DNA from 2 places in the Citrobacter amalonaticus genome. Region 1 is predicted to be linked to the other one. Evidence: predicted binding sites of a transcription regulator. Region 1 holds the regulator's gene; the other holds the start of a gene.
What was found. The regulator LexA, encoded in region 1, represses DNA repair genes until DNA is damaged. The targets are predictions, from matches to a motif close to TNCTGTATGTACATACAGNA.

Region 1 (12,141 bases):
TTCAATTTTGGCCAGAGCCGGTGCGGAAATCATCATTGCTGCGAGGGCGGACAATGCGAAAACGCGTGCGCCAGTCTTGATCTTCATATCTGCCATCCTTTTGGTGATGTGCTCGTGGTATGACTTCAGTGGTTCAACGTCACTCAGTCTCCTTATTTGACATCCTCTTTCCATCCTCCTTACCCCTACGCCCCACCCGCTCTTTATGTGATCCGTGTTGCATAAATGTGAGTAATGCGTACTGGCGCACATAAAAACAGTCTCATTTTTGCGGGGAGCATCACGAAATTACGCGATGTCCCCCGGCCAGGGTCTCAGACTTCCTTCCCTCATCCTCCCGACTCCTCCCCCATAAAAAAGCCGGGGGGTGGAGGATTCACGCTCGCAGTGAATCCCGCATAGTCGGGCCATCATGAATGTTGCTGTCAATGACAGGTTGTAACGAAGGGAGAAGGCATGGCGAGCGTACAGCTGCGAAATGTAACGAAAGCCTGGGGTGACGTGGTGGTATCGAAAGATATCAATCTCGACATTCACGAAGGGGAATTCGTGGTGTTTGTTGGACCGTCAGGCTGCGGCAAATCGACCCTGCTCCGTATGATTGCCGGACTTGAAACGATTACCAGCGGAGACCTCTATATTGGGGAAACCCGCATGAACGATATCCCACCTGCAGAGCGTGGCGTTGGTATGGTCTTCCAGTCCTACGCGCTCTACCCCCATTTATCCGTTGCCGAAAATATGTCGTTTGGCCTGAAACTGGCGGGCGCTAAAAAAGAGGTGATGAATCAGCGCGTTAACCAGGTTGCAGAAGTACTGCAACTGGCGCATCTGCTGGAGCGTAAACCGAAAGCCCTTTCAGGGGGACAGCGCCAGCGTGTGGCGATTGGTCGTACGCTGGTGGCGGAACCGCGCGTGTTCCTGCTCGATGAACCCCTCTCTAACCTCGATGCCGCGCTGCGCGTGCAGATGCGTATCGAAATCTCCCGTCTGCATAAGCGCCTTGGGCGCACGATGATCTACGTCACCCACGATCAGGTCGAAGCGATGACGCTGGCCGACAAAATTGTGGTGCTGGATGCCGGTCGCGTCGCGCAGATTGGCAAACCGCTGGAACTGTATCACTACCCGGCAGACCGCTTCGTCGCGGGCTTTATTGGTTCACCGAAGATGAACTTCCTGCCTGTGAAAGTCACCGCAACCGCCATCGACCAGGTGCAGGTGGAACTGCCGAACCGTCAGCACGTCTGGCTGCCGGTCGACAGCCGTGATGTGCAGGTCGGCGTAAATATGTCGCTAGGTATTCGTCCGGAACATCTGCTGCCCAGTGATATCGCCGATGTCACGCTGGAAGGCGAGGTTCAGGTCGTCGAACAGCTTGGTCACGAAACACAGATTCATATCCAGATCCCCGCCATTCGTCAAAACCTGGTGTACCGCCAGAACGACGTGGTGTTGGTAGAAGAGGGCGCCACATTCGCTATTGGCCTGCCGCCAGAGCGTTGTCATCTGTTCCGTGAAGATGGCACCGCATGTCGTCGGTTGCATAAAGAGCCAGGCGTTTAAGGTGTCCCATTAAAAAAAAGCGCAAAACCCTACGGTGAAGCGTTCAAAGAAAAGCAATGATCTCAGGAGATAGAATGATGATTACTCTGCGCAAACTCCCCCTGGCGGTTGCCGTCGCAGCAGGCATTATGTCTGTTCAGGCAATGGCAGTGGATTTCCATGGTTATGCTCGTTCCGGTATCGGCTGGACGGGTAGTGGCGGCGAACAACAATGTTTCCAGGCAACCGGTGCTCAAAGTAAATACCGTCTTGGTAACGAATGTGAAACTTACGCGGAAATTAAACTGGGCCAGGAAGTCTGGAAAGAGGGCGATAAGAGCTTCTATTTTGACACCAACGTTGCCTACTCCGTGGCACAGCAGAATGACTGGGAAGCTACCGACCCGGCATTCCGTGAAGCTAACGTACAGGGTAAAAACCTGATCGACTGGCTGCCGGGCTCCACCATCTGGGCAGGTAAGCGCTTCTATCAGCGTCATGACGTTCACATGATCGACTTCTACTACTGGGATATCTCAGGTCCAGGCGCCGGTATCGAAAATATCGATCTGGGCTTCGGTAAACTGTCTCTGGCTGCCACCCGTTCTCAGGAGGCTGGCGGCTCTTACATCTTCAGCAGCAATGATATTTATAACCGTTACAAAGACACCGCGAACGATGTTTTCGACGTGCGTTTAGCCGGTCTGGAAACGAACCCGGACGGCGTGCTGGAGCTGGGTGTTGACTACGGTCGTGCGAACAAAACGGACGGTTACAGCTATGCCGACGGCGCCACTAAAGATGGCTGGATGTTCACCGCTGAACATACGCAGAGCATGCTGAAAGGCTACAACAAGTTTGTCGTTCAGTACGCCACCGATGCAATGACGACTCAGGGTAAAGGGATCCCGCAGGGCTCCTTCACGGGTAACAGCTACAACCCTGATACGGGAATTGGCGTCGTTAACAACGAAATCAACAACAACGGTAGTCTGGTGCGCATCCTCGACCACGGTGCAATCTCTCTGGGCGACCGTTGGGACCTGATGTACGTCGGTATGTATCAGGATATCGACCGTGACGATAACAACGGGTCAACCTGGTACACCGTAGGCGTACGTCCGATGTTCAAATGGACACCGATCATGAGTACCCTGATGGAAGTCGGCTACGACAACGTGAAGTCTCAGCGTACCGACGACACCAACAACCAGTACAAAATCACCCTGGCGCAACAGTGGCAGGCTGGCGACAGCATCTGGTCTCGTCCGGCTATCCGTGTCTTCGCGACCTACGCGAAGTGGGATGAGAAATGGGGTTACGACAACGGCATCGCCTACAGCGATACCAGCGCGCATACCTTCAGCCGTGGCGACAACGATGAGTGGTCCTTCGGTGCTCAGATGGAAATCTGGTGGTAATCCAGCACTAACCTGACGTAACGAGGGGCGAAAGCCCCTCCCAAACTGCTGCAATGCCCGATGGCGCAAGCTTATCGGGCCTACGGCACCAGTTTGTAGGCCGGATAAGGCGTCCGCCGCCATCCGGCATAATCTGGTTTAGCGCGCTATTGCCTGGCCACCGCTGAACCCATGCTTTCTGAGGTGATAACAATGAAAATGAAGAAAAGTCTCGTCGCCCTTTGTTTATCCGCAGGGTTAGTTGCCAGTGCGCCGGGTATCAGCCTGGCTGACGTTAACTATGTGCCGCAAAATACCAGTGCGGCACCCGCCATTCCGACCGCAGCGCTCCAGCAGTTAACCTGGACGCCGGTTGACCAGTCCAACACGCAAACGACACCGCTTTCGACCGGCGGTCAGCGTCTTGATGTCGCGGGCATCTCCGGTCCGGTTGCCGCCTACAGCGTGCCGGCGAACATCGGGGAGCTAAACATAACGCTCACCAGCGAAGTGAACAAACAAACCAGCGTCTTTGCGCCCAACGTCCTGATCCTCGATCAGAACATGACGCCTTCTGCGTTCTTCCCCAGCAGCTATTTCACCTACCAAGAGCCGGGCGTGATGAGCGCGGATCGTCTGGAAGGGGTGATGCGCCTGACGCCAGCGCTGGGCCAGCAGAAACTCTATGTTCTGGTCTTTACGACCGAGAAAGATCTCCAGCAGACCACCAAACTGCTGGATCCAGCGAAAGCCTATGCCAAAGGCGTGGGTAACTCTGTTCCAGATATTCCGGATCCGATCGCCCGCCATACCACCGATGGCCTGCTGAAGCTGAAAGTGAAAACCAACAGCAGCTCCAGCGTGCTGGTAGGGCCGCTGTTTGGTTCTTCCGGCCCTGGTCCGGTGACGGTGGGCAATACTGCTGCGCCTGCGCCGACCTATGCTGCACCGGTTGCCGCGCCGGTGGCTGCACCTGCGCCCGCGAAGAAAAGCGAGCCGATGTTGAACGACACCGAAAGCTACTTTAACAAAGCGATTAAAGACGCCGTTGCCAAAGGCGACGTTGATAAAGCGCTGAAACTGCTTGATGAAGCTGAACGTCTGGGATCAACATCTGCCCGTTCCACCTTTATCAGCAGTGTAAAAGGCAAGGGGTAATCTTCTCCCCACATTGCTGATTTGCAACAACTGGTGCGTCATCTGGCGCACCTTTTTTTTAGCATTTCCTGCGACTTGTTACACTTCTGTTGCGCAACAGATCACTTAATTATGTTTCCATCTTCCGTAAGCGCTTTTCTGCGATACAATGCCTTTCAGTTATGAAACGGAGAGTCAGGCATGTCACACCCCGCGTTAACGCAACTGCGTGCGCTGCGCTATTTTGAAGAGATTCCCGCCCTGGATCCAGAACAGCTCGACTGGCTGCTACTGGAAGATTCCATGACAAAACGTTTTGAGCAACAGGGAAAACGGGTCACGGTGACCCTGATCAGGGAGGGATTTGTCGGTCAAAATGAGGTGATGGAAGAGCTGACACGACTGCCAAAAGAATCCCGCTACTGGCTGCGTGAAATCCTGTTATGTGCCGATGATGAACCCTGGCTGGCTGGACGCACCGTGGTGCCTGAATCCACGCTGTCCGGCCCCGAACTGGCCTTACAAAACTTAGGCAAAACCCCGCTGGGGCGTTATCTGTTTACATCATCGACGTTGACCCGAGATTTTATTGAGATTGGTTGTGATGCCGGGCTGTGGGGACGTCGTTCCCGCCTGCGACTGAGCGGTAAGCCGCTGATGCTGACCGAACTGTTTTTACCTGCATCGCCGTTGTACTAAGAGGAAAATAAAATGGAGTGGAGTCTGACGCAAAATAAGCTGCTGGCGTTTCACCGCTTGATGCGTACGGATAAGCCCATCGGCGCCTTATTGCTACTCTGGCCGACGCTGTGGGCACTGTGGGTGGCGACCCCTGGCGTCCCTCAAGGGTGGATTCTGGCGGTGTTTGTCGCCGGGGTCTGGTTGATGCGTGCCGCCGGATGCGTGGTCAATGACTATGCCGATCGAAAATTTGACGGGCACGTAAAACGTACGGCGAACCGCCCATTGCCCAGCGGCGCGGTGACGGAGAAAGAGGCCCGGACGCTGTTTGTCATACTGGTGGTGCTCTCTTTCCTGCTGGTGCTGACGCTCAATACCATGACCATTCTGCTGTCGATTGCGGCACTGGCACTGGCGTGGGTCTATCCGTTTATGAAGCGCTACACTCACCTGCCGCAGGTGGTGCTGGGGGCGGCGTTTGGCTGGTCGATCCCGATGGCCTTTGCGGCGGTGAGTGAGTCGGTACCGTTGAGCTGCTGGCTGATGTTCCTGGCCAATATCCTGTGGGCAGTGGCCTACGACACGCAGTACGCGATGGTTGATCGCGATGACGATCTGAAAATCGGTATTAAATCGACGGCCATTCTGTTTGGCGAACATGACAAGCTGATCATCGGTATCTTGCAGGTGGCGGTGCTGGCGCTGATGGCGCTGATTGGCTGGCTGAACGGCCTGGGGCTGGGCTATTACTGGTCTGTGCTGGTCGCTGGCGCGCTGTTTGTTTATCAACAGAAACTGATTGCCAACCGCGAGCGCGAAGCCTGCTTTAAAGCGTTTATGAACAATAACTACGTCGGGCTGGTGCTGTTCATTGGTCTGGCGATGAGTTACTGGCACTTATAAAGCATCTTGCCCGATGGCGCTGCGCTTACCAAACCGTAAGCTGATGTAGGCCGGATCAGGCGGAACGCCGCCATCCGGCAATCTGACATAAAAAAAGCCGGTCATGTTGACCGGCTTTTCTATGTATTACTCGCCCTGCGTGGCGCTCTCGATGGTGAGGCGTACATCCGACGTGATGAGTTCCGCCAGCATCTGATACACCTTCATCGTTTCGCCCGGCTCCGCATCGCCGGTATCGCTGATGTAACCCTCGTCACGCAGGGTCAGCACCAGTGAGCTGAACACCGCCTTGTCGAAGAATTCCGGCGCGTTAATACCGTGCAGCACGGACAGACGCTGCGCCACGGTGCGGCTCTCTTTCTCCAGCGTCCCGCGGTTGATCGACGGGTTGGCGCTCAGCAGCCAGAAGGTAATGGCATAACGCTGCAGCGTTTCGCGCGCGCCCGCCGCCAGCAGTTGCAGTGTGCGGGAGTGGGCCGGATTGATATGCAGCTCATCATCCTGAACGGTTATCAGCCCCTGACGCTGCATTTCAGCCGTCAGCGCGTCAATCACGTCTGTCAGCTCATCGCGCTCCCAGCGCAGGAACAGCTCGGCTTTCAGCATCGGGTAGAGCACATCAACGTGTTGCAGCAGCGCTTCGCGGGAAATATGACGATGCTGGGTGACGATCGCTGCCATCAGCGACGGCAACACCAGCATATGCGCGATGTTATTGCGATAGTAGGTCATCAGCACCGCCTGCTCGCGCGGCAGAATGATGATATCGCCAATGGTATCCTTCTCGACTTCGAATTTGTTCATCTGCAACGCGTGATCGATAAGATCGCTGGCGCTGACAGACGGCACGGTCGAATCAGAGGAATACGGCACATTGCGCATCAGATCCAGATAACAGTTGAGCTGCTCGGTCAACTGTTCGCGGGTCAGCGAACGCTGGCGAGAGGCTAGCAGCGCGGTGCAGCACAGGTTCATGGCGTTCGCCGCCCCCGCGTTGTTAATACGCACCATCAGCTCAGCCGCAATCCCGTTCACCGTCGGCGTCAGCCAGGCCGGACGCACTGCTTCGATGGGATCGATAGACTCGCGCCACTCCGGCACGTGGTGATTCAGGTACGTCATCAATGGCATTGGCTCGCCAAAGTTTACGTAGCCCTGACCGAGATTACGCAGCTTGCTCAGACCACGCAGCATCTGCGGCAGACTCTCTTTCTCTTTGGTCGCGCCGCGCAGCTCTTTAGCATAGGTACCCACTTCCATCACGTGCTCGTAACCGATGTAAATCGGTACCAGGGTGATCGGGCGGGTGCCGCCGCGCAGCATCGCCTGAATAGTCATCGACAGCGTGCCGGTTTTCGGGTCCAGTAAACGGCCGGTACGGGAACGACCGCCTTCGACAAAGTATTCAACCGAGTAGCCGCGGCTGAACAGCTCGCCCAGATACTCACGGAAAACGGTGGAATAGAGCTTATTGCCCTTAAAGGTACGACGAATAAAGAACGCGCCCAGGCGGCGGAAGATCGGGCCTGCCGGCCAGAAGTTCAGGTTGATACCCGCAGCGATGTGCGGCGGCACCAGCCCTTGGTGATAGAGCACGTAGGAGAGCAACAGATAGTCCATGTGGCTGCGGTGGCAGGGAACATAAACAATTTCGTGCCCGTCGTGCGCAAGTTGGCGAACGCGTTCTGCGTTGTGAACGTTAATCCCCTGATACAGCCGGTTCCAGGTGAAGCCCAGAATACGGTCGGTCAGGCGAATCATCTCGTAAGAGAAGTTGGCGGCGATCTCTTCCATCAGCGCAATGGCGTTTTGCTGCGCCTTTTCATGGGAGATTTTCTTGCTGCGCGCTTCGTCTTCTACCGCGCGGGCAATCGCTTTGGAGGCCAGCAGCTTGTTGAAGAGATCCTGACGCGCAGGTAAACGCGGCCCCACAGCGGCCAGGCGCTGACGGGCGAAGTGCATACGCGCCACGCGAGCCAGTTTCTGCGCAATGGTTTTATCCGTGCCGTGCTCATCGGCCATTCGGCGCAGAGAGACGGAAGGCGAGAAGCGAACAAAGCTGTCGCGGCCCAGCCAGGAGACGGCAAAGAATTTCTGAATGCCGTTAAGCATGCGCAGCGGCGGGTTAACCTCGCCCTTTTCACGACCCGGAGAGCGTCCAAACATCACCGACACCGGCACCATTTGCACATCCAGATCCGGATTGCTGCGATGCAGGTCGAGGTAGTTATGGAACAGCTTGATGGACTCCTCTTTCGGCGTGTAATAGGTGAAGACACGCGGTCCGCCGTGAATGAACACATAGCGCGGCAACTGTGTGCCATCGATCTCCAGCGGTTCTAACGGGTCGGGGAGATCGTGCGCCAGACATTGTGCGCGCAGCGTCAGCAAGTCCGCTTTGGAGTTGTACGGTAAAACGTACATAATTGGACGAGAGGTATCGAGTCCCAATTCCGGGGCAGGATCCGCCGGAATAGACTTGCTTTTTACCAGTACGCTTAATGGTAAATTCAGGATTTTGTAGTAAATTCGTGGCCAGCCGGACATAAACGATGTAAAGCCTCTGGTTAATAATGCAATTGCGTTGCAAGGATATCAGAAAGTCATGTGAATTTCTGGTCTATCCCGTCATACTTCGCGCCGCGTTGCCCTGACTCGAATTACATGAGTTAACAAGACAATGTCATTGACGCCAATAATGCAAAAAGGTTCTTTTAATGGCTAATAATACCACTGGATTCACCCGAATTATCAAAGCTGCAGGCTATTCCTGGAAAGGTTTTCGCGCCGCGTGGATTAACGAGGCCGCGTTCCGTCAGGAAAGCGTGGCGGCGTTGCTGGCCGTGGCTATCGCCTGCTGGCTGGACGTGGATGCCATTACGCGCGTTCTGCTGATCGGCTCCGTTATGCTGGTCATGATTGTTGAAATCCTGAACAGCGCCATCGAGGCGGTAGTGGACCGTATCGGCTCTGATTATCACGAACTTTCCGGACGCGCAAAAGATATGGGGTCGGCGGCGGTGCTGCTTTCTATCATTGTGGCGTTGATCACCTGGGGACTCCTGTTGTGGCCACATTTTCGCTAACGTTTTTCGACCCTGATTCCATAACAGGCTAAATCTGCTGTCGAATGTGCAGTTTGTGGTTCCAAAATCACCTTTAGCTGTATATACTCACAGCATAACTGTATATACACCCAGGGGGCGGAATGAAAGCGTTAACGGCCAGGCAACAAGAGGTGTTTGATCTCATTCGGGATCACATCAGCCAGACAGGTATGCCACCGACGCGTGCGGAGATCGCACAGCGTTTGGGGTTCCGTTCCCCAAACGCGGCTGAAGAACACCTGAAAGCGCTGGCACGTAAAGGGGCGATTGAAATCGTCTCCGGCGCTTCTCGCGGCATTCGACTGCTGCAAGAAGAAGAGGAAGGGTTACCGCTCATCGGTCGCGTTGCGGCGGGCGAACCGCTGCTGGCGCAGCAGCACATCGAAGGCCATTATCAGGTGGATCCGTCTTTGTTTAAGCCGAACGCCGATTTCCTGTTGCGCGTCAGCGGAATGTCGATGAAAGACATCGGCATTATGGATGGCGATCTGCTGGCGGTACATAAAACCCAGGACGTGCGTAACGGCCAGGTGGTTGTAGCGCGTATCGACGATGAAGTGACGGTCAAGCGCCTGAAAAAACAGGGCAATAAAGTTGAGTTACTGCCCGAAAACAGCGAATTTAAACCTATCCTGGTTGACCTTCGCGAACAGAATTTCACCATCGAAGGATTGGCCGTTGGCGTCATCCGTAACGGTGAATGGCTGTAGTATTCCTGTAGGCCGGATAAGGTGTTTACGCCGCTATCCGGCGCTCTCACCACTCTCGTTATGACCTCTTCTCAGGCTCGTCCCCATGCCGTTTTTTGCTTCTGCTGACAAAGCGCTCTGGCGTCTCGCCTTACCGATGATTTTCTCCAATATCACCGTTCCGCTGCTGGGACTGGTGGATACGGCGGTCATTGGTCACCTGGACAGTCCCGTGTATCTCGGCGGCGTGGCGGTGGGCGCAACTGCAACCAGCTTTCTGTTCATGCTACTGCTCTTCTTACGTATGAGTACCACCGGGCTGACGGCGCAGGCGTTCGGCGCGAAGAATCCTCAGGCGCTGGCGCGGGCTCTGGTGCAACCGCTGATCCTGGCGTTAGGCGCAGGGGCATTGATTGCGATTTTTCGCACGCCGATTATCGACCTGGCGCTACACATTGTCGGCGGCAGCGAAGCGGTGCTGGAACAGGCAAGGCGATTCCTGGCCATTCGCTGGCTGAGCGCGCCGGCGTCGCTGGCGAATCTGGTTCTGCTCGGCTGGTTACTGGGCGTGCAATACGCGCGTGCGCCGGTGATCCTGCTGATTGTCGGCAATATCCTGAACATTGTGCTCGACCTCTGGCTGGTCATGGGGCTGCATATGAACGTGCAGGGGGCCGCGCTGGCGACGGTGATTGCGGAATATGCGACGTTGCTGATCGGTTTGTTGATGGTGCGTAAGGTCTTGCACCTGCGTGGTGTCTCTCTCGCCATGCTCAGGCTGGCCTGGCGTGGAAACTTTCGTCGCCTTCTGGCGCTCAATCGCGACATCATGCTGCGTTCGCTGCTGCTGCAACTCTGTTTTGGCGCCATCACCGTGCTGGGGGCCAGACTGGGTAGCGATATCATCGCCGTGAACGCCGTGTTGATGACGTTGCTGACGTTTACGGCCTATGCGCTGGATGGTTTTGCCTACGCCGTGGAGGCGCATTCCGGTCAGGCCTATGGCGCCCGCGACGGCAGTCAGTTGCTGGAGGTCTGGCGCGCGGCGTGCCGTCAGTCAGGTATTGTCGCACTGCTGTTCTCACTGGTTTATCTGCTCGCGGGCGAACAGATTGTCGCGCTGCTGACATCACTCCCGCAAATCCAGCAACTGGCCGATCGCTATCTGCTCTGGCAAGTGATTTTGCCGTTGGTCGGCGTCTGGTGCTATCTGTTGGATGGTATGTTTATCGGCGCAACGCGGGCGGCTGAAATGCGTAACAGTATGGCGGTCGCGGCTGCCGGGTTTGCGCTGGCGCTGTTGGCGCTCCCCGTGTTGGGTAACCACGGTTTGTGGTTGGCGCTGGCGGTTTTCCTGGCGCTGCGCGGACTGTCATTAGCCTGGATCTGGCGGCGGCACTGGCGGAACGGAACCTGGTTTGCGGCTTCGTGATGGTTAAAGATTCTGAATAGTGAATTTAACCCAGAATCTATGACTACACTTAATCTCACGTCCAGCAGAAAACGAACGCAGTTGGGCGGTTTACTCTCACTATTCACAGCCTGATAAAGAGGACCTTATGATGAATAAAGACGAAGCCGGCGGTAACTGGAAACAATTTAAAGGTAAAGTGAAAGAGCAGTGGGGCAAACTGACCGATGACGATATGACAGTCATTGAAGGTAAGCGTGATCAACTGGTCGGTAAGATTCAGGAACGTTATGGTTACGCGAAAGACCAGGCGGAGAAAGAGGTCGATAGCTGGGAAAAACGCAACGACTATCGCTGGTAAGCCACCCTCATACCCGTGAGTACAAGGATGTACACCCCTCTGTTTGCTTCGGGCGGCATAGCGTGCCGCCCACTTCCTTAACGGGGTTTCTTTTTAACCTGAATCGAATGATCGTGCTGGCACTCGCCAGGGTGACGGCAGGCTTCTACTTCCACGCAGGCTGAACATAATCCGTGTGCTTCAATCACATTGTGGCGCAGGGCAAATCCCATCTTCGCCGCCAGCGTATGCATAATGTCTTCCACGCCCTCCGCGCACTCTTCTTTCACCGCGCCACAGCGGTCGCAGATAAACATCGCGGAAGTATGCGTTGGCTGATCGAACAGGTAGCACAACACGTAGCTGTTGGTGGATTCAACCTTATGCACAAACCCTTGTTCAAGCAGAAAATCGAGTGCGCGATAGACCGTTGGCGGCTTGGCCTGCGGTTCGGATTCACGCAGCAGGTCGAGCAGATCGTACGCGCTAATTGCGCCTTCCTGTAGGCTCATCAGACGCAACACTTCGAGGCGCTGTGGGGTCAGGCGCACATTGCGTTGCGCGCACAGTTTTTCAGCTTGCGCCAGCAACTCTTGCGTTGTGGTCTTTTCCATTGGGCACCTCGGATCGCGTTGAGTAAGAAAACCCTCACTTTATCATGTTCTGGGAGAAACGCCGAGTTCCAGGCCGGAACGTTAAATCGCCTGCTAATCTTTCCCTGATTTACAAACTCTTCTATATATATTGAGGCAAATCACAAAAATAAATGCCCCAACATTAAAATGACAGGGGCAAAACAGGCGACTTTTTCCTTGTTAATCACAGCAATGCTCCAACTCTGTCCGGTTGATACTGGCAGAGACAATTTTCACCTGCGAATAAAATGGGCTTACTGTGAATAAAAATTTGAATCTTTTGGTGGTGGCGA
Region 2 (12,141 bases), 2.3 Mb from region 1:
GTTCGCTCCTGCGCGGTGCGGACAGCATTGAGCTCGATAATGGGCCTCATCAACTTGTTTTTCGGGTTGAGAAGACTATCCGCCTCCCCAGCCATGTAGAACAGCTCTACATTTCCCCGCCGCTGGTGATCAGTTTTGACACTCAGCGCGTGGAGCAGGTTAATTTTCACCTTCCGCGCCTGGAAAGCGACCGCGAAGCCAGCCATTTTGATGTGGCTCCGCGGCTGGAATTACTGGATGGCGACGCGATGCCGATCCCGGTACAACTGGATATCCTCGCCATTACCTCAAAAACTAAAACCATTGATTTTGAGGCAGAAACGGAGCGCTACAATAAATCGGCAAAACGAGCGTCCCTGCCCCAGTTCGCTACGATGATGGCCGACGACAGCACCCTGCTTTCGGGGGTCTCAGAACTGGATACCATTCCGCCGCAATCTCAGACGCTCACAGAGCAGCGCCTGAAGTACTGGTTTCGCCAGGCGGACCCGCAAACCCGCAATAGCTTTTTGCAATGGGCGGAGAAACAACCCTCGTCCTGAAGTTTTGTTCCGTCCGGCTTTTTTTTCGTCTTTCTCTTGCAGCATCAGGCACATTCAGTACTCTGTAGCAAAGCCCACAATGGAACTGAATGATGGAACTGACGACTCGCACTTTGCCGGCGCGTAAGCACATTGCGCTGGTTGCACACGATCACTGCAAAAAAATGTTGATGAGCTGGGTAGAACGCCACCAGCCGTTGCTGGAAAAACATGTACTCTACGCCACCGGGACGACCGGAAATCTGATTCAACGCGCGACGGGTATGGACGTTAACGCCATGCTGAGCGGTCCGATGGGCGGCGATCAGCAGGTTGGCGCGTTGATTTCTGAAGGGAAAATTGATGTGCTGATTTTCTTCTGGGATCCACTTAACGCGGTTCCGCACGACCCGGATGTAAAAGCGTTGCTGCGTCTGGCGACCGTCTGGAATATCCCTGTCGCCACCAACGTCGCCACGGCGGATTTCATCATCCAGTCGCCACACTTCAATGATGCCGTCGACGTGCTCATTCCGGACTATCCGCGTTATCTGGCTGAACGCCTCAAGTAATCCCGCGCAGGCGACGCACGTCGCCTGTTGCTTACGGTTTTCTTACCACCGGAACGTCCAGGTCTTTGAGATCCTCCACGAAACGTGAGGGGTTCGCTTTGTTGTACAGCAGCCAGACCCGATGTCGGGCGCGGGTCAGGGCAACATAAAGCAACCGCCGCTCTTCCGCATCCGGAAAATCTTCCACAACCGGCAGCAACGCCTCTTCCATGATGGATTCACGCGCCGGCGCCGGGAAACCATCGCTCCCTTCCTGTAACCCGACAATGATGACGTAATCCGCCTGTTGCCCCTTGCTGGCGTGGATGGTCATGAAATCAAGCTGCAGCTTAGGCCAGCGGGTTGCCGCCTTTTCGAGACTGGTCGGTTTCAGATGGTGGTAACGCGCCAGCACCAGAATCCGCTCATCGGCTTTCGCATAACCGGAAAGCTTATCCAGCAACGCATCGAGCTGCGTTTCGTCCAGCAGCGTGACGGCTTTCTTATCTCCCGCCGTGAGACTATTAAGCGGTTTCTTCAGCTGATGTGGGTTCTGCTGAATAAAGCGGTTGGCGATTTCGCCAATGCGGTTGTTGAAGCGGTAGGTGGTGTCGAGATCACAACGATCACCGTCGCCGAAGGTCTGATGAAACGCGGTCGTTAAGGAAAGCTGCGCGCCGCTAAAACGGTAAATGGCCTGCCAGTCGTCTCCGACGGCGAACAGCGTGGTATGGCTATTTTGCTTACGCAACGCAGCCAGTAACGCCGCTCGCTGCGGGGAGATATCCTGAAATTCATCCACCAGAATATGCTTCCACGGACTGACAAAACGCCCTTTTTCCAGAATCACAATAGCCTGATGAATCAGACCGGAAAAATCGACGGCGTTTTCCGCTTTCAGCGCGCTTTTCCAGGCCTTCAGCAATGGTGCCATCAGCTTCACGCGCTTTCCGAACAGATCCCGAATCTCCTCCGGTGCGCTGGCGATCATCTCCGCCTGTGCTCCGCCATGCATGCGCATCAGGCTCACCCAGCGATCCAGACGCGAGGCAAGACGCCGCTGAAGTTTTTCATCGTCCCAGAAGTTACCTTCCGGCACCGTCCACGCCATCTCCTCTTCCAGCCACTGTCGCCAGCCCTTCGCCTGCGCTTTTTTCTCGCTGCATTGCTGACGCCAGGTGCTGATAAACAGTTTATTTCGCGCGGCGGTGTCATTTTCAAGCTTACTGATGGTCGGCACTTTTTTGCTGCCCTGCTGGATGATATGCAGCGCCAGGGCATGGAACGTCCGCGCCGTTATCTCCTCGGTATGCAGCCGCTCGCGAATACGCTCATCCATCTCCTGCGCCGCTTTGCGACCAAAAGCCAGCAGCAGGATCTGTTCTGCGGCCGCTTCGCCCCGCGCCAGCAGCCAGCCTGCCCGCGCCACCAGCACGGATGTTTTACCGCTACCGGCCCCAGCCAGCACCAGTAAAGAATGTTCGCCATTGACGACCGCACGGGCCTGAGCCGGATTGAGCGGTGACGATTCCACCTGCTGGAAGAAATCGGCGTATTCCGTCAACATCGTTTCGGTATACGCCTGGTTATGCTGCAGTCGACATGCCTCGATATCTTTCAGCCACGCCTGGCACTGGCGCAGCGCATCGCGACAGTTATCAAACTCTTCCAGCCGATTAACCGGCAGCGGTAGCGCAGCAAACGCCCGCAGGATCTGTTGCTGTAACCCCGTCGTCTGCTCGCGCGTCAGCCAGGCATTTTGCCCGGTACGGGCCGCAATTAAATCCAGTTGCTCCTGCAGTACGCCAGCCGCCACTTCACTCATTTCCTGGCTCCACTGCTGCCAGCGGCTATTCAGATGGTGATGGAAGCGCTGGGTTTCCGCCCACTCGGTGCCATGCAGTCGCACCACTTTTTCGTCCGGCAGCACAAATTCCAGCTCCCCCCACACCAGCCCGCGCTTACAGTGAATCGCCAGTAACTGATTGAAGGGAATGAGATATTCATGACGATCGCCCGATACCTTAATGCCGGCATTGAGGATCACCGCCCGATCGTACGGGTGTTGCGCCAGACGTTTACCAATAGACGTTGCTTTCAGTTCCATGACTCAGTCAATCCAGACAAAGCGTATTTCTTCTCAGTGTAACCGCCAGAGAATACGTGCTCCAGCCCAAAAAAACGTTACAATTGCCGGAAATCATAGAAAACCAGAATCAACCGAGGGTCTATGCGTACCGTTCTGAATATTTTGAATTTTGTGTTGGGGGGTTTTGCCACCACGCTGTCCTGGTTCCTGGCAACGCTGGTCAGTATTGTGCTGATCTTCACCCTGCCGCTCACCCGCTCATGCTGGGAAATCACCAGGCTGTCGCTGCTGCCTTACGGAAACGAAGCGGTACATGTTGATGAACTGGACCCGGCGGGGAAAAGCGTGCTGATGAATACGGGCGGAACGCTGCTGAATATTTTCTGGCTGATCTTCTTCGGCTGGTGGCTGTGTCTGATGCACATCGCCGCAGGCATCACCCAATGCATCACGATCATTGGTATTCCGGTTGGCATTGCGAACTTTAAGATTGCCGCGATTGCACTGTGGCCGGTGGGACGTCGCGTTGTCTCCGTAGAAGTCGCACGTGCAGCACGTGAAGCGAACGCCCGTCGCCGTTTTGAGTCATCAGGACGCTAAGTCAGTATGTTAAGTCCCCTGCTTCGCCGCTATACCTGGAACAGCACCTGGCTTTATTACGTGCGTATTTTTATCGCCCTCTGCGGAACAACTGCGCTGCCCTGGTGGTTGGGCGATGTCAAACTGACCATCCCCCTGACGCTGGGGATGGTGGCAGCGGCGCTGACCGATCTGGACGATCGTCTCGCGGGTCGTCTGCGTAACCTGATCATTACGCTCATCTGCTTTTTTATTGCCTCCGCTTCGGTCGAGCTGCTGTTTCCTTACCCGTGGCTGTTCGCCATCGGACTGACGCTCTCCACCAGCGGTTTTATCCTGCTCGGCGGTTTAGGACAGCGGTATGCGACGATTGCCTTTGGTGCGCTGCTGATCGCCATTTACACCATGCTTGGGGCGTCATTGTACGCCCAATGGTATCAGCAACCGCTTTTGCTGCTGGCGGGCGCTATCTGGTACAACGGGCTGACGCTTATCGGCCATTTGCTGTTTCCGATTCGTCCCCTGCAGGACAATCTGGCACGCAGCTATGAACAACTGGCGCACTATCTGGAGTTGAAATCACGGCTTTTTGACCCGGATATTGAAGACGAAAGCCAGGCACCGCTTTATGACTTAGCGCTGGCCAACGGCCAACTGATGGCGACACTGAACCAGACGAAAGTGTCCCTGCTGACTCGCCTGCGCGGCGACCGGGGGCAGCGCGGTACGCGGCGAACTCTGCATTACTACTTTGTGGCGCAGGATATTCATGAGCGCGCCAGCTCTTCGCATATTCAATACCAGACGCTACGCGACCATTTCCGTCACAGCGACGTGATGTTCCGCTTTCAACGTCTGATGTCGATGCAGGGCCAGGCCTGTCTGCAACTGTCGCGCTGTATTTTGTTGCGCGTCCCCTATCAGCACGATCCGCATTTTGAACGCGCCTTTACGCATCTCGACGCCGCGCTTGAGCGAATGCGGGCAAACGGCGCCTCCGCCGATCTGCTAAAAACGCTGGGATTTTTACTGGCTAATTTGCGCGCCATCGATGCACAACTGGCAACGATTGAATCAGAACAGGCACAAGCTATGCCGCGTAACGAGTCGGAGAGCCAGCTCGCCGATGACAGTCCACACGGATTCAGTGATATCTGGCTGCGGCTGAGTCGTAACTTCACCCCTGAATCTGCGCTGTTTCGCCATGCAGTCAGGATGTCTCTGGTCCTGTGCGTCGGCTATGCGATCATTCAGATAACCGGTATGAATCACGGCTACTGGATCCTGCTGACCAGCCTGTTTGTTTGTCAGCCAAACTACAACGCCACGCGGCACCGCCTGGCGCTGAGGATCATCGGTACGCTGGTCGGAGTGGCGATTGGCATCCCGATTTTATGGTTTGTTCCGTCGCTGGAAGGTCAGCTTATTTTACTGGTGATCACCGGCGTCCTGTTCTTTGCCTTTCGCAACGTCCAGTATGCCCACGCCACCATGTTTATCACGCTGTTAGTTCTGCTGTGCTTCAACTTGCTCGGCGAAGGGTTTGAAGTCGCCCTCCCGAGGGTGATTGATACGCTCATCGGCTGCGCCATCGCCTGGGCGGCAGTGAGCTTTATCTGGCCGGACTGGCGTTTCCGTAATCTCCCGCGGATGATGGAGAGAGCGACCGACGCCAACTGTCGCTATCTGGACGCTATCCTGGAACAGTATCATCAGGGACGCGACAATCGACTGGCATACCGGATTGCTCGCCGCGATGCCCATAACCGCGATGCGGAGCTGGCCTCCGTGGTGTCGAATATGTCCAGCGAGCCCGATGTGACGGCGCAAACGCGTGAGGCCGCATTCCGTTTGCTTTGCCTCAACCATACATTCACCAGTTATATTTCTGCTTTAGGGGCGCATCGTGAGCAACTCACCAACCCCGATGTGCTGGCTTTGCTGGACGATGCGGTCTGTTACGTCGATGATGCGCTACATCATCTTCCGGCTGACGAAGCGCGCGTGCAGCAGGCGCTAGCCGAACTAAAACAGCGCATCCAGTATCTGGAACCGCGTCCGGACAGCAAAGAACCGCTGGTGATTCAGCAGGTCGGGTTACTGGTGGCCCTGCTGCCGGAAATGGGGCGACTCCAGCGGCAAATCACTCAATCTTCTCCACCGACATCGGCACCGGCGAAAGCGACTTAACCCACAGAGCAAGCTCCTGGCGGCGTATCGCCGGGAGCGCCGCCTCATGAATGCCATAAATGGCCCCTTCAAGATTAAACAGCACCTTGTCAGTAATGGATTTATTCATCTGTCGAAGTCGCAACCAGCACATTTTAGCGCCCAGCATTCGCAGGGTGGCGACGTCGTAGATCCCCGCCTCATTCAGCAAACTCTCCAGATGAAAGGTCATATTGGGGAGATCCTTAAGCCGCTGCTGAGAACAGCGGGACAACTTCTCTTGCAACGCAGCATCCAGCGAAAACTTCGATAACTGGATCAACTGTTGCTGGTCGCGCCAAAGACTGTCATCGACCTGATAATAGTTAAGCATGACCGGACGCCCGCGTTTAAGAAATGTCAGCCAGACTGGGGAATGTTGCACGCAATACTGTACGCTTTCCTCACAAGCCCGCAGATAGAGCTCCCCATTGGCGACCATCGCAAAAACGGTATTCCGGATAGTCAGACTGTAGCTGCCAAACAGTGAGCGGAAGTGGATCGTCCCCAGAGAAGATAAATATTCCTGTGATTTATAGATCCTGTCATAGGAGTGAATTTTCATAAAATTCCCTTTTAAATCATAAACTAAAAGAATGATTTGCCGTCACGAATCCGTTAATGACGAAAATAGGCAACTTATTCTCAAGGGGCAAGCTGAATTTCGTTTTTACCGCTACCATGAATAAAAATTGCGAGTCTCTTTCCGAAAATAAAGTTGATCTTTCACGACAGCAGGGTTACTGTACATCCATACAGTAACTCACAGGGCTGGATTGATTATGTACACTTCAGGCTACGCAAATCGTTCTCCGTCATTCTCTTCCACATCGAACACGATGGCGCGCGTCTCTTCCGAGAAAGTGTCCACCGGGCTTATCAGCGAAGTGGTCTACCGAGAAGACCAGCCCATGATGACGCAGTTACTGCTGTTACCGCTTCTTCAGCAGTTAGGTCAGCAATCGCGCTGGCAGCTCTGGCTGACGCCACAACAGAAGCTGAGCCGAGAATGGGTTCAGTCTGCCGGGCTTCCGTTGACCAAAGTGATGCAAATTAACCAACTGTCCCCGTGCCATACGCTGGAATCAATGGTTCGTGCATTACGCACGGGCAACTACAGCGTGGTGATCGGCTGGCTGACAGAAGAACTGACAGAAGAAGAACATGCTGAATTGGTTAAGGCTGCGGATGAGGGGAACGCGATGGGATTTATCATGCGTCCCGTAAGTGCGCACACTCATGCCACGAGACAGCAAACCGGGCTAAAAATTCACTCAAATTTGTATCATTGAGTAAAATTAGGATTTATCCTGGAATTATTTTTACCCCAGTACCTTCGCATTGAGGACTAACGTTTTTTTTCTGTGAACGCTTGGCGGACGCGGTTCCCGCGAAATTTGACGAAAAATTCTGATGCGCCAAATGTTAAATATTATGTATACAAGCTTTTTTTTTTCATATGCCTGACAGAGTTCACACTTGTAAGTTTTCAACTACGTTGTAGACTTTACATCGCCAGGGGTGCTCGGCGTAAGCCGCAGATATCGGTAGAGTAACTATTGAACTAGTCCCCCGGTGAAGGATTTAACCGTGTTATCTCGTTGGAGATATTCATGGCGTATTTTGGATGATAACGAGGCGCAAAAAATGAAAAAGACAGCTATCGCGATTGCAGTGGCACTGGCTGGTTTCGCTACCGTAGCGCAGGCCGCTCCGAAAGATAACACCTGGTACACTGGTGCTAAACTGGGCTGGTCCCAGTACCATGACACTGGTTTCATCAACAACAACGGTCCGACCCACGAAAACCAACTGGGTGCCGGTGCGTTCGGTGGTTACCAGGTTAACCCGTATGTTGGCTTTGAAATGGGTTACGACTGGTTAGGTCGTATGCCGTACAAAGGTGACAACATCAACGGCGCTTACAAAGCTCAGGGCGTTCAGCTGACCGCTAAACTGGGTTACCCAATCACTGACGATCTGGACATTTACACTCGTCTGGGTGGTATGGTATGGCGTGCAGACACCAAGTCTAACGTACCTGGTGGCGCTTCTACCAAAGATCACGACACTGGCGTATCCCCAGTATTCGCAGGTGGTGTTGAGTACGCAATTACTCCTGAAATCGCTACCCGTCTGGAATACCAGTGGACCAACAACATCGGTGACGCTAACACCATCGGTACTCGCCCGGACAACGGTCTGCTGAGCGTGGGTGTTTCTTACCGTTTCGGTCAGGAACAAGCGGCTCCGATCGTAGCGCCGGCTCCGGCTCCAGCTCCAGAAGTACAGACCAAGCACTTCACTCTGAAGTCTGACGTTCTGTTCAACTTCAACAAAGCAACTCTGAAACCAGAAGGCCAGCAGGCTCTGGATCAGATGTACAGCCAGCTGAGCAACCTGGATCCGAAAGACGGTTCCGTCGTGGTTCTGGGCTTCACTGACCGCATCGGTTCTGACGCTTACAACCAGGGTCTGTCTGAGAAACGTGCTCAGTCTGTTGTTGATTACCTGATCTCTAAAGGTATCCCGGCTGACAAGATCTCCGCACGTGGTATGGGCGAATCCAACCCGGTTACTGGCAACACCTGTGACAACGTGAAAGCTCGCGCTGCACTGATCGACTGCCTGGCCCCGGATCGTCGCGTTGAGATCGAAGTTAAAGGCATCAAAGACGTTGTAACTCAGCCGCAGGCTTAAGTTTCCGTCTTATGAAAAAACCCCGCGCTGCGGGGTTTTTTTTCGTTTGTCATCAGCAAAACAGATTTAACGTAGCGAGTCACTCTTTGCCTAACAGCGCCTGCAGATCCTGCTTTAGCGAAGACATCTTGTTAGCGTACTTCTCTTTATTCTCAGCATCTTCAATCAGTTGCACCACGGTCTCTGATAACGTTTTGCCTCGCCGCTGTGCCAGCCCGGCCAGTCTTTGCCAGACGATAAACTCCAGATCGATGGATTTCTTTCGCGTATGCTGATGCTCGGCATTGAAATGGCGTTTACGCCGCGCGCGTATCGTCTGTTTCATGCGGTTTTGCAGCGCGGGATTCATATGTTCGTCAATCCAGAGATTAACCCGCACCGGTTCATTTTCCAGCGTAAGCAACAAATCCACGGCCTCCTGGGCAGCACTGGCCTCCACGTAACGGGTAATTAATTCCCCTTCGCGATGCTTCTTCACCAGGTACTTCCACTTCCAACCGCTTTCAAGATTCTCAAGTTGTTGATATTTCATGGCGATCTCAATGTTACCGTGTCACTCCTATCAGAATATCAGCTTTTTTAGCATCTGAAGAAAAGAATATTCAGGCTGTGAGCCACTCTGCAGCCTCCTGTGCGTTTGCCATCGCTTTCCACGTGTGAAGCGCGGACGGTTACGCTATAATCGCGTCTTTTACAACAGACTAAAAAACATCAACTTTGACCATTACGAAACTTGCATGGCGTGATCTTGTCCCTGATACCGAAAGCTATCAGGAGATTTTTGCACAGCCACATGTCACTGAAGAAAACGACACATTACTGAGTGATACTCAACCACGCTTGCAATTTGCCCTGGAGCAATTGTTACAGCCCAGAGCCTCATCCCCTTTTATGCTGGCCAAAGCGCCCGAAGAGCTTGAGTATCTTAATCTGCTTGCCGATGCCGCACGTGCCTTGCAGCACGATGCTGGTCAACTGACGGGAGGTCATTACGAGATCTCTGGTCACACGATTCGCTATCGTGACGCTGAGCGGGAAGAGGACAATTTTTCTACCTTATCTCAGGTGGTGATTGCCGACTGGGTTGAGGCGGAGCAGCTGTTTGGCTGCCTGCGTCAATTCAACGGCGACATCACGTTACAACCGGGACTGGTTCACCAGGCCAATGGCGGCGTGCTGGTTATCTCCCTGCGCACCTTGCTTGCGCAACCGCTGCTGTGGATGCGCCTGAAAGCGATTGTCAGCCGCGAACGCTTTGACTGGGTAGCCTTTGATGAATCACGTCCTCTGCCGGTCTCTGTGCCGTCTATGCCGCTTAAACTGAAGGTGCTGTTAGTCGGTGAGCGCGAATCGCTGGCGGATTTCCAGGAGATGGAACCCGAACTGGCCGAACAGGCAATCTATAGCGAATTCGAAGATAATCTACAGATTGTGGATGCAGAATCCATGACGCAGTGGTGCCAGTGGGTAACGTGGACCGCGAAACGTAATCAGTTGCCTTACCCGGCGCCCGACGCCTGGGAAGTGCTGGTTCGCGAAGCGGTGCGCTATACCGGCGAACAGGATACGTTACCGCTCAATCCGCTGTGGATCATCAGGCAGTTCACGGAAGTCGCGCCGCTGTGCGAAAGCGAAACCTGCACCGGTGAACAGCTTAGCCTGATGCTTGCCCAGAGAGAGTGGCGTGAAGGGTTCCTGGCTGAACGCATGCAGGATGAGATCCTACAGGAACAGATTCTGATCGAAACCGAGGGTGAGCGCGTTGGTCAGATCAATGCCCTGTCGGTGATTGAGTTTCCTGGCCACCCTCGCGCCTTCGGTGAACCTTCTCGTATCAGCTGCGTCGTGCACATCGGCGATGGCGAATTCACGGACATTGAGCGGAAAGCTGAACTTGGCGGTAATATTCATGCTAAGGGGATGATGATCATGCAGGCGTTCCTGATGTCAGAACTCCAGCTCGAACAACAGCTCCCCTTCTCGGCTTCGCTTACGTTTGAACAGTCTTACAGTGAAGTCGATGGCGACAGCGCATCCATGGCGGAACTGTGCGCGCTCATCAGCGCCCTGTCAGATGTGCCGGTGAATCAGAACATCGCTATTACCGGATCGGTCGATCAGTTCGGTCGTGCCCAACCGGTTGGCGGTTTAAATGAAAAAATTGAAGGCTTCTTCGCGATTTGCCAACAGCGTGAACTGACGGGTAAACAAGGGGTGATTATCCCTTCTTCTAACGTCAGACACCTGAGTCTGCAACCCGCACTGTTGCAGGCCGTTGAAGAAGAGAAGTTCACTATCTGGGCGGTAGATGACGTGACTGACGCATTACCGCTGCTGTTAAATCTGGTGTGGGATGGCGAAGGCCAGATGACGCTGATGCAGACTATCCAGGAGCGTATCGCCCAGGCGACGCAACAGGAAGGGCGTCACCGTTTTCCGTGGCCGCTGCGCTGGCTGAACGGGATTTTTCCGAACTGATCGGACTTGTTCAGCGTACACGTGTTAGCTATCCTGCGTGCTTCACTAAAATAAGGCTTACAGAGAACATGGTAGATAAACGCGAATCCTATACAAAAGAAGACCTTCTTGCCTCTGGTCGCGGTGAGCTGTTTGGTGCGAAAGGCCCGCAGTTGCCTGCTCCGAGCATGCTGATGATGGACCGTGTCGTCAAAATGACCGAAACGGGCGGCAACTTCGACAAAGGTTATGTTGAGGCAGAGCTGGATATCAATCCGGATCTTTGGTTCTTCGGATGCCACTTCATCGGCGATCCGGTCATGCCGGGTTGTCTGGGGCTGGACGCAATGTGGCAGTTGGTTGGATTCTACCTCGGCTGGCTCGGCGGCGAAGGCAAAGGCCGCGCACTGGGTGTAGGCGAAGTGAAGTTCACCGGTCAGGTGCTACCTTCTGCGAAGAAAGTAACCTACCGTATCCACTTCAAGCGCATCGTAAATCGCCGCCTGATCATGGGTCTGGCGGATGGTGAAGTGCTGGTGGACGGTCGTCTGATTTATACCGCGAACGATCTGAAAGTCGGTCTGTTCCAGGACACCTCTGCATTCTGATGCCAGCCCGGTGAATGACCAGACAGCGTCATTTATCACAGGTCATAAAAGGCGAAACCTCCGCACTGCGGAGGTTTCTTTTTAAAGAGACAGAATCAGGCCATTACCACCCTGTCAGCCATGGCTTCTCGCCAGCCTCCTAGCCAGTACGACCTCTGATTCAGCGTCTGATAGGGACACATTTCTTTTGAGCGTCCGGCAATACCGGCCTGATAACCACGTTGATGTGCCCGTTCCAGGCGATCTCGTTTTTGTCTCTTCATGCCTCGTTTCCCTCATACTTATATATCTGGTGGAAAAGATAACAGTGATTACGAAGTGTGCAATCACACTAAACGAATACCGCGAATCCCCAGTTCCGTCAATGCGCAAAATTCACACGGGTGTCATATTTGTGAGCTAGCGAAAAACTCAGTTGTACAAAAAAT

Region 2: sulA (SOS-induced cell division inhibitor SulA) is a predicted target of LexA. The motif match lies at 6,690-6,709, and genes of this name have one in related genera.

Annotation. Positions count from the first base shown of each region.
Region 1 is NZ_CP014015.2:1,459,784-1,471,924, reverse strand. Features, by position in the region: gene malE (maltose/maltodextrin ABC transporter substrate-binding protein MalE) at 1-87, opposite strand, end outside; gene malK (maltose/maltodextrin ABC transporter ATP-binding protein MalK) at 457-1,566, shown strand; gene AL479_RS07065 (maltoporin) at 1,641-2,966, shown strand; gene malM (maltose operon protein MalM) at 3,159-4,103, shown strand; gene ubiC (chorismate lyase) at 4,284-4,781, shown strand; gene ubiA (4-hydroxybenzoate octaprenyltransferase) at 4,794-5,666, shown strand; gene plsB (glycerol-3-phosphate 1-O-acyltransferase PlsB) at 5,793-8,213, opposite strand; gene AL479_RS07040 (diacylglycerol kinase) at 8,384-8,752, shown strand; gene lexA (transcriptional repressor LexA) at 8,875-9,483, shown strand; gene dinF (MATE family efflux transporter DinF) at 9,569-10,894, shown strand; gene AL479_RS07025 (CsbD family protein) at 11,025-11,234, shown strand; gene zur (zinc uptake transcriptional repressor Zur) at 11,312-11,827, opposite strand; gene traF (conjugal transfer protein TraF) at 12,120-12,141, shown strand, end outside.
Region 2 is NZ_CP014015.2:3,745,951-3,758,091, reverse strand. Features, by position in the region: gene AL479_RS18055 (DUF2057 family protein) at 1-542, shown strand, start outside; gene mgsA (methylglyoxal synthase) at 635-1,093, shown strand; gene helD (DNA helicase IV) at 1,125-3,179, opposite strand; gene AL479_RS18040 (YccF domain-containing protein) at 3,303-3,761, shown strand; gene yccS (YccS family putative transporter) at 3,768-5,930, shown strand; gene AL479_RS18030 (TfoX/Sxy family DNA transformation protein) at 5,884-6,513, opposite strand; gene sulA (SOS-induced cell division inhibitor SulA) at 6,731-7,240, shown strand; gene ompA (porin OmpA) at 7,596-8,648, shown strand; gene matP (macrodomain Ter protein MatP) at 8,728-9,180, opposite strand; gene AL479_RS18010 (AAA family ATPase) at 9,366-11,126, shown strand; gene fabA (bifunctional 3-hydroxydecanoyl-ACP dehydratase/trans-2-decenoyl-ACP isomerase) at 11,195-11,713, shown strand; gene rmf (ribosome modulation factor) at 11,809-11,976, opposite strand.